Regions from separate parts of the Streptomyces sp. NPDC127117 genome, predicted to be linked through region 2. Evidence: riboswitches for the same ligand, from Rfam matches in the RefSeq annotation. Region 2 holds a riboswitch; the other holds the start of a gene.
The links. Region 2 has a riboswitch for S-adenosylmethionine ahead of thrC (threonine synthase). Riboswitches for the same ligand answer to the same signal wherever they lie in the genome.
Positions count from the first base shown of each region.

Region 1 (3,941 bases), on a different contig from region 2:
CACAAGGGAGCGGAGACATTCATGTCCACGGAGACCGGCCCGGTCATCGACGCCGAGCCGCGGAGCCACCGGATCGTGCCGGGCCCGAAGGGGCTGCCGTTCCTGGGGAACCTGCCGCAGTTCGGGAAGAACCCCCTCGCCTTCTTCGAGCGGCTGCGCTCCCACGGGGACATGGTGGGCTGGCGGTTCGGCCCCAACTCCTGTGTGTACATAGCCGATCCGGACTGCATAGGCGAGCTGCTCACGGAGACGGAGCGCTCCTTCGACCAGCCGGCCCTGGGAATCGCCTTCCGGACCGTGATGGGCAACGGCGTGGTGGTCGCCCGCGGCACCGACTGGCGGCGGAAGCGTTCGCTGGTGCAGCCCTCCGTACGTCCCAAGCAGGTGCGCTCGTACGCGGCGACGATGGCGAGCAGCACGGTGGAGCTGGCGGACACCTGGTCGGGCGGTGAACGCATCGACATCAAGCGGGAGATGGCGGCGCTGACACAGCGGATCGCGGTGCGCACCATCTTCGGTGTCGACACTGCGGCCGACGCCGAGGCGATGGGCCGGGCGATGGATGTGGCGCAGCAGGAGATCGGCAAGGAGTTCGCCGGGATCGGCGCACTGCTGCCGGACTGGGTGCCGACCCCCGGCCGGGCCAGGATCAAGAAGGCCGCGGCGGTCATCGACGCCGAGGTGGGCCGGGTCGTCGCCCGTCATCGTGACGGCGGGGACGAGCGCCCCGACCTGCTGAGCCGGCTGCTGACGGCGGTCGACGAGTCGGGGGAACGCCTCACCGACCGGGAGATCCGCGACGAGACGGTCACGCTGTACATCGGTGGGCACGAGACGACCAGTTCCACTCTGGTGTGGGCCTGGTATCTGCTGGCCCGCAATCCGCGGGTGCGTGCCGCGCTCGCCGAGGAGCTGGACCGGGTGCTCGGCGACCGGGAGCCGGAGTTCGACGACTACGCGCGGCTGACGTACACGCAGTCCGTGGTCAAGGAGACGCTGCGCCTCTACCCGACGATCTGGCTGATCACCGGTGTCGCGAAGGAGGGTGCGCGGATCGGCGGTGTGCCGATGCCGGAGGGCACCCGGGTGTGGACCAGCCAGTGGGTGACTCAGCGCGACGCGCGGTGGTTCCCCGAGCCGGAGGAGTTCCGTCCCGAGCGCTGGGATCCGGAGGCGGGCGACAGCATCGCGGAGTACGCCTGGTTCCCGTTCGGCGGCGGCCCCCGGGTCTGTCTGGGTACCCGGTTCGCGATGGTCGAGGCTGTGCTGATCCTGGCCGTGCTGGCCCGCCGCTTCGAGCTGGACGTGGACCCGGGCGTCATCGAGCCGGTCCCGTCGCTCACGCTGCAGCCGGACCGGGAGGTGCTGGCGACGGTCCGGACCCGGTGAGGCTCGCGGGGCGGGCCCGGTGGCCGCTCCGGTCGCTCTCGGGCCCGCCCCGCAGGCTGCTCCGGTCCGCAGTGCCGCACGCCCTCCGTGCCGGCCCGGTCCCCGGCCGAGGAGGCTGAAGGGCGGTTCCAGCAGGCCCGGCCGGCGCAGGGCCTCGTCCGCCTCCCTGGCGCACACCGCACGCCGGCCGCTCGGCTCCACCGCCCCGTCCCGCCGCCGGATATGCCGAACCGATATGTCCGATCTGTCGCGGAGGTCAGGTCATACGGTTCACACTGTCCATGTCGGCCGCACCCGCCGACGGGCCGTCCGGCCGCTATCCGCAGGCTGTCGATCCAACGGGAGAAACACCATGCGTCTTCGCTCCGCTCTCACCGCCGCACTCGCCGTCGCGGCCACCCTGCCACTGACCGGCACCACGGCGTCCGCGACGAACGGCACCGCGAGCCGCCTCGCGACCTGCCAGGAGAAGTCCCTCTCGGTGCACGCAGCACCCGGCGGACAGCGGAACGCGGCCCGGATCGACGTCGTCAACAACGGCGGCCGGGCCTGCGTGGTGGACCGGATCCCCACGATCACCTTCCGGGGCCTCGACGGCTCCGCCGAGGCCGTCCCGCCCGCCGGGAGCGGCCCCTACGAGCTGTCCCCGGGCGAGCGGGCGTACGCCGCCGTGCGGACCGCGGACCCGGCGGCCGCCGAGGGCCACGTCGTCGGCAGCATCTCGGTGGCGGCGGACCCCTCCCACCTGGGCGTCGCCTTCCGCGCGGCCGCCGTGGGCATGCCGCAGGGGATCCATGTGTGGGTGCCGCTGACCACCCGCTGGCAGGAGTCACAGGCGGCGGCGGACAGCGCGCTGGCGGACGCGCTGGGGTGATGTGCGGCTACAGTCCGTAGCTTGTGCCGCCGACCGTCCGCCGTGGGTCGGGGGCGGTCGTCGCGCACGGCGTGCCGCCCTCGAAACCCGCATTGACCAGGGCCGTGGCCCGGCCCGTGGAGTCCACCAGCTTCAGGGCGTGCCACCGCGGCAGCCAGAACACCCGTCCGCGGTGGACCGTGAGCAGTTCGGTGAGTGCCGCCGGGGCGTGCGTCCACACCTTCGGCAGCTCCTCGGCATGGTCGAAGGCGGGGCGCAGTGCGAACCAGCCGTCGGCGCCGATGTCACCGGAGGTGAGCAGCAGCTCCATGGCCTGGCCGGGCTCCTGGTGGCACTTCTTGGTGTGGATCCAGTGGACGTGGTGGCCGGGGCCGTAGCTGGTGCAGCCGTCGTTCCGGACGAGGTGGGGGAGCATGGTGCTTCGCCTTCCCGGGATCCTGGACCCCAGGTGCTCTGCCCCGACGGTCCGCTGTTCCCCGCGCGCTGCGCACGGGGCCGGTCGTCACCCGGAGCACCCGCAGCGGAGCGGGATGCCGTCCAGTTAGCCGGGGCTGTGCACTGGAACTCATGACCTGCGAGAACTGTATCCCACGGACGGCGGTGCCCGACGGGTGGTCAGGTGCTCAGCCGTGCAGCAGTACGGGGAAGGCCTCCATGTCGTTCTGTGTCATCACCGGCAGCTTGCGGACCTCCGTGTCCGGGACGGCCGCCCGCAGCGCGGGGAAGCGCGCGAAGAGTGCCGGCAGGGCGATGCCCGCCTCCACGCGGGAGAGCGCCGCTCCGGGGCAGATGTGCGGGCCGTGGCCGAAGGTCATGTGGCGGATCGGAGCCGGCCGGGCGATGTCGAAGGCGTCGGCGTCCGCCCCGTGCTGCTCGATGTCACGGCCGATGGCGCGATAGGAGATCACCACTCCCTCGCCCTTCGCGATCACCTCGTCGCCCACCTGGATGTCCTGGGTGGCGAACCGCATCAGCAGATGGGTGGTGGGGGTGTCCCAGCGCAGGGTCTCCTCGATCACCGTCTCCCACGGGATCTGGCCGTCGAGGACGCGTCGGAGCTGGTCGGGGTGGGTGAGCAGGGCCCGTACGGCGTTGAGGATCAGCCCGATGGTGGTCTCGTGCCCGGCGGCCACCATGGCCTTGAGGTTGCCCACCACCTCTTCCTCGGTGAGCGGTGCGCCGCCTTCCTCGGCCAGGATGAGCGCGCTGGTGAGGTCGTCGGTCGGGCGCGCCGTCCTCTCGCGTACGAGAGCGGCGTAGAACACGTCCAACTCGGCCAGCAGCGCCAGGCGTTCCTCCTGCGGGGTGAGCATGGAGAAGAACGCCTTGTACCGCTTCATCAGCATGGGGTGCTCGGCCTCGTCCACCCCCATCAGCATGCCGACGACGCGCATCGGCAGCGGCTGGGCGAACACGGACTTGAGGTCGACCACGCCGTTCTCGCTCCTGCGGCTCTGTTCGTCGAGCGCGTCGAGCAGTTCCTCGGTGAACTTCTCGATGTCCGGGCGGATCTCCTCCAGCCGGCGCGGGGTGAGCGCCTGGGAGGTCTTGGTGCGCAGCCGTCGATGCTCGGCGCCGTCCACGGTGAACATGGAGCGCCCGGCGTCGATCATGCCGATCAGCGGCCACTCGTGGGTGACCTCGCCGCGCTGCCAGAGTCCCCAGGCGTCGAGGTCCT
Region 1 covers NZ_JBHXTM010000002.1:155,381-159,321, forward strand. The annotation lists gene ACFVH0_RS02740 (cytochrome P450) at 22-1,389, shown strand; gene ACFVH0_RS02745 (DUF4232 domain-containing protein) at 1,742-2,263, shown strand; gene ACFVH0_RS02750 (hypothetical protein) at 2,271-2,678, opposite strand; SAM riboswitch class IV at 2,727-2,836, opposite strand; gene ACFVH0_RS02755 (cytochrome P450) at 2,887-3,941, opposite strand, start outside.
Region 1: another riboswitch for S-adenosylmethionine. It lies ahead of ACFVH0_RS02750 (hypothetical protein); the one in region 2 lies ahead of thrC (threonine synthase).

Region 2 (3,941 bases):
GAAGTCGTCCTTGACGTGCAGCACCACCGGCGTCCAGCCGGGCGTGCCGTACGCGGCGTTGATCTCGTCGGCGACCCGCTGCACCTCGGCCGTGTAGTCGCGGTACACCGCCAGGTCCTGCCGGGAGGGGTAGGCGAAGGCGACATGGACGACGCGCTCGCGCCACTCGGGCCGCTCGTCCAGGAGCGCGCGGTACGCGAGCAGGCCGCGCACGATGTTCTTGGACAGTTCCGTTCGGTCCACCCGTACGATCGTCCTCCGGCCGGGGCCGGTCTGCTCGCGCAGCGCCGCCATCCGCTCGTCCACATCCGCCTCGTGGGCACGGCGGCGCAGGAAGTCCGCGTCCGCGCCGAGCCCGTGCACCCCGATCCTGGTCCGCCCGGTGCCGCCCAGGATCTGGGTGCAGCAGCCGATGAACGCGTCCGCCCAGCGCCGGGTCAGGAACGCCGCCCGGTCCGCGCCCAGGATGCCGTGCAGCAACTGCTCGGCGATGTCGTCGGGAAGCAGCCGGAAGTAGTCGACGGGCGCCCACGGGGTGTGCGAGAAGTGGCCGATCCGCAGATCGGGGCGCAGCTCGCGGAGCATGCCGGGCACCAGCGCCAGGTGGTAGTCCTGCACCAGCACCGCCGCACCCTGCCCCGCCTCCTCGGCGAGCGCCTCGGCGAAGGCCCGGTTGTAGGTCTCGAACGACGCCCACTGCCGCCGGAACTCCGCGTCGAAGACCGGCTCCAGCGGTGTCTGGTACAGCATGTGGTGGACGAACCAGAGCACCGAGTTGGCGATGCCGTTGTACGCGTCGGCGTGCACCTCCGCGTCGATGTCGAGCATCCGTACGCCCTGCTCGGCGACCCCGCGCCGGACCGCCTCCCGGTCCCCGGCACCGAGCGCGGCGCACACCCACAGCTTGTCGTCGACGGCGCTCAGCCCGGAGACGAGACCGCCGCCGCCCCGTCTCGCGTCGAGCGAGCCGTCCTCTGTCAGGGTGTACGAGACCGGGCCGCGGTTGGACGCGACGAGGACCTGGGCACCGGACCGGACGCCGGACCGGGCAGCGGGCTGGGCATCGTGCTCGGAGACCATGTTGCGGAATCTAGCCCGATCACGAACCGCCCAAACGTGCGAAGTCAGGCCACGTCAGGCCGCGCGGCGCGAAACGTACTCCTCGATCTCGCACATCGGGGGACGCTCCTCGGTGTCCACGGCATGGGTGCGCGGTACGAAGCCGTTCTCGCCGCGTTCGAACTGGGTGAGGACCGGGCGGATCAGGTGGCCGCGGGAGAGCCGCAGCTGGGCGGTGCGGTAGATCGCCGCCGCCATCCGGCCGAGCGCCTGCCCGTCCTGGTGCCGGTGCTTGCGCACCCCCACGTCGACCTGGGCCAGCGCGTCCAGCCCCACCGTGTGCAGCGCGTCGACCAGCAGGCCCAGCTCCACGCCGTACCCGACGGGGAAGGGCAGCCGTTCGAGCAGCGAGCGGCGCACGGCGTACTCGCCGCCCAGCGGCTGGACGAAACCGGCCAGCTGCGGCCAGTGCAGATTGAGCAGCGGACGGGCCACGAGTTCGGTCACCCGGCCGCCCTGCCCCGCCGCGTCACCGAAGGGGCGGTCGTACATCGCCTTCACGAACTGCACGTCCGGGTCGGTCAGCAGCGGGCCGACGATGCCGGAGACGAAGTCCGCCGAGAAGTCCTTCAGATCGGCGTCGACGAAGCAGACGATGTCGCCCCCGGTGACCAGGAGCGAACGCCACAGCACCTCGCCCTTGCCGGGTACGGCCCGTATCCGGGGGAGTATCGCGTCGCGGTGCACCACCCGGGCGCCGGCCTCCCGGGCCACCTCCGCGGTGGCGTCGGTGGAACCGGAATCGATCACCACGAGTTCGTCGACCAGGCGGACCTTCTCCATCAGCTCGCGCCGGATCGTCGCGACGATCTCGCCGACCGTCGCCTCCTCGTTCAGCGCGGGCAGTACGACACTGACGCTCCCGCGGCCCGCCTCCGCGGCCCTGGCGGCCAGCAGGCGGTCCATCGGACGGTCGGCGGCCGACCAGGAACGCCTGGCCAGCCAGCATTCGACCTCTTCCAGCACGGTCGATACTCCCTGTATGTGATCCATCTCGCGGTTCGGACGACTATCTCAACAGTCCGGTGCTTCGGTTACAGTCTTGAACAACGCGGACGACCATCGCATGCCGGGGTCCGTCCGCCGATAAATGCCCGGATCGAAGATCCGGTGCCACAGCGCTCATCCAGAGGGACTGAGGGAACGGCCCGTTGAAGTCCCGGCAACCCTCCCGCCGACCGCGAGGTCAGGTGGGGAAGGTGCCAATTCCGTCTCGTGGCGAAACGCGCCGCGAGGAAGATGAGGAGAAAGGGCCTCGCCACCATGGCTGCGCAGACCGTTGCAGTAAGCACCAATTCTTCCGCCGATGTCCGATCCGTCGACCTCGGCCCCGCCTCGGGCCTTTCCTGCCGCGAGTGCGGCGAGCGATTCGAACTCGGCCCCATTTTCGCCTGCGCGTCCTGTTTCGGGCCGCTCGAAGTCGCGTACGACCTGCCGAGCGGCTCGCCCGAAGAGCTGAAGAAGCGCATCGAGGCCGGCCCGGCCAACATCTGGCGCTACGCGCCGCTGCTGCCGGTCCCCGCCGATGTCGCCGAGAAGCCCAACCTGAACCCCGGCTGGACCAAGCTCGTCCAGGCCGACAACCTCGCCCGCGAACTCGGCGTCGAGCAGGGCAAGCTGTTCGTCAAGGACGACTCCGGCAACCCCACGCACTCCTTCAAGGACCGGGTCGTCGCCCAGGCCATCGAGGCCGCCCGCGCCTTCGGCTTCACCACCCTCTCCTGCTCCTCCACCGGCAACCTCGCCGGTGCCGTCGGCGCCGCCGCCGCCCGTGCCGGCTTCCGCTCCTGCGTGTTCATCCCGCACGACCTGGAGCAGGGCAAGGTCGTCATGGCCGCGGTGTACGGCGGTGAACTGGTCGGCATCGAGGGCAACTACGACGACGTCAACCGCTTCTGCTCCGAGCTCATCGGCGACCCGCTCGGCGAGGGCTGGGGCTTCGTCAACGTCAACCTGCGTCCCTACTACGGCGAGGGCTCCAAGACCCTGGCGTACGAGATCTGCGAGCAGCTCGGCTGGCGGCTCCCGGACCAGCTGGTCATCCCGATCGCGTCCGGCTCGCAGTTCACCAAGATCGACAAGGGGCTCCAGGAGCTGATCAAGCTCGGCCTGGTCGAGGACAAGCCGTACAAGCTCTTCGGCGCCCAGGCCGAGGGCTGCTCACCGGTCTCGGTCGCGTACAAGGGCGGCCACGACATCGTCCGGCCGCAGAAGCCGAACACGATCGCCAAGTCCCTCGCGATCGGCAACCCGGCCGACGGCCCGTACGTCCTGGACATCGCCCGCCGCACCGGCGGTGCGGTCGAGGACGTCGACGACGAGCAGGTCGTCGACGCGATCAAGCTGCTGGCGCGCACCGAGGGCATCTTCGCGGAGACGGCGGGCGGTGTGACGGTCGGCGTGACGAAGAAGCTCATCGAGGCCGGCCTGATCGACCCGTCGCTGACCACCGTCGTACTCAACACGGGTGACGGCCTCAAGACCCTCGACGCGGTGGCCGACACCTCTCAGGCGACCGCGACGATCCGCCCCAGCCTGGACGCGTTCCGCGCCGCCGGCCTCGCCACCAGCTGACCACCCGAGACTCCAGGAAGGGCACCCACCATGAGCGTCAAGGTCCGCATCCCCACCATCCTCCGCACCTACACGGGCGGCCGGGCCGAGGTCCCGGCCGAGGGCTCGACCCTCTCCCAGGTCATCGAGTCCCTGGAGCTGAACCACCCGGGCATCGCCGCCCGCGTCCTGGACGACCAGGGCAAGCTGCGCCGCTTCGTGAACGTGTACGTCAACGACGACGACGTGCGCTTCGAGGGCGGCCTGGA
Region 2 covers NZ_JBHXTM010000005.1:53,425-57,365, forward strand. The annotation lists gene ACFVH0_RS06465 (trehalose-6-phosphate synthase) at 1-1,080, opposite strand, end outside; gene ACFVH0_RS06470 (glucosyl-3-phosphoglycerate synthase) at 1,135-2,085, opposite strand; SAM riboswitch class I at 2,239-2,365, shown strand; gene thrC (threonine synthase) at 2,383-3,693, shown strand; gene ACFVH0_RS06480 (MoaD/ThiS family protein) at 3,724-3,941, shown strand, end outside.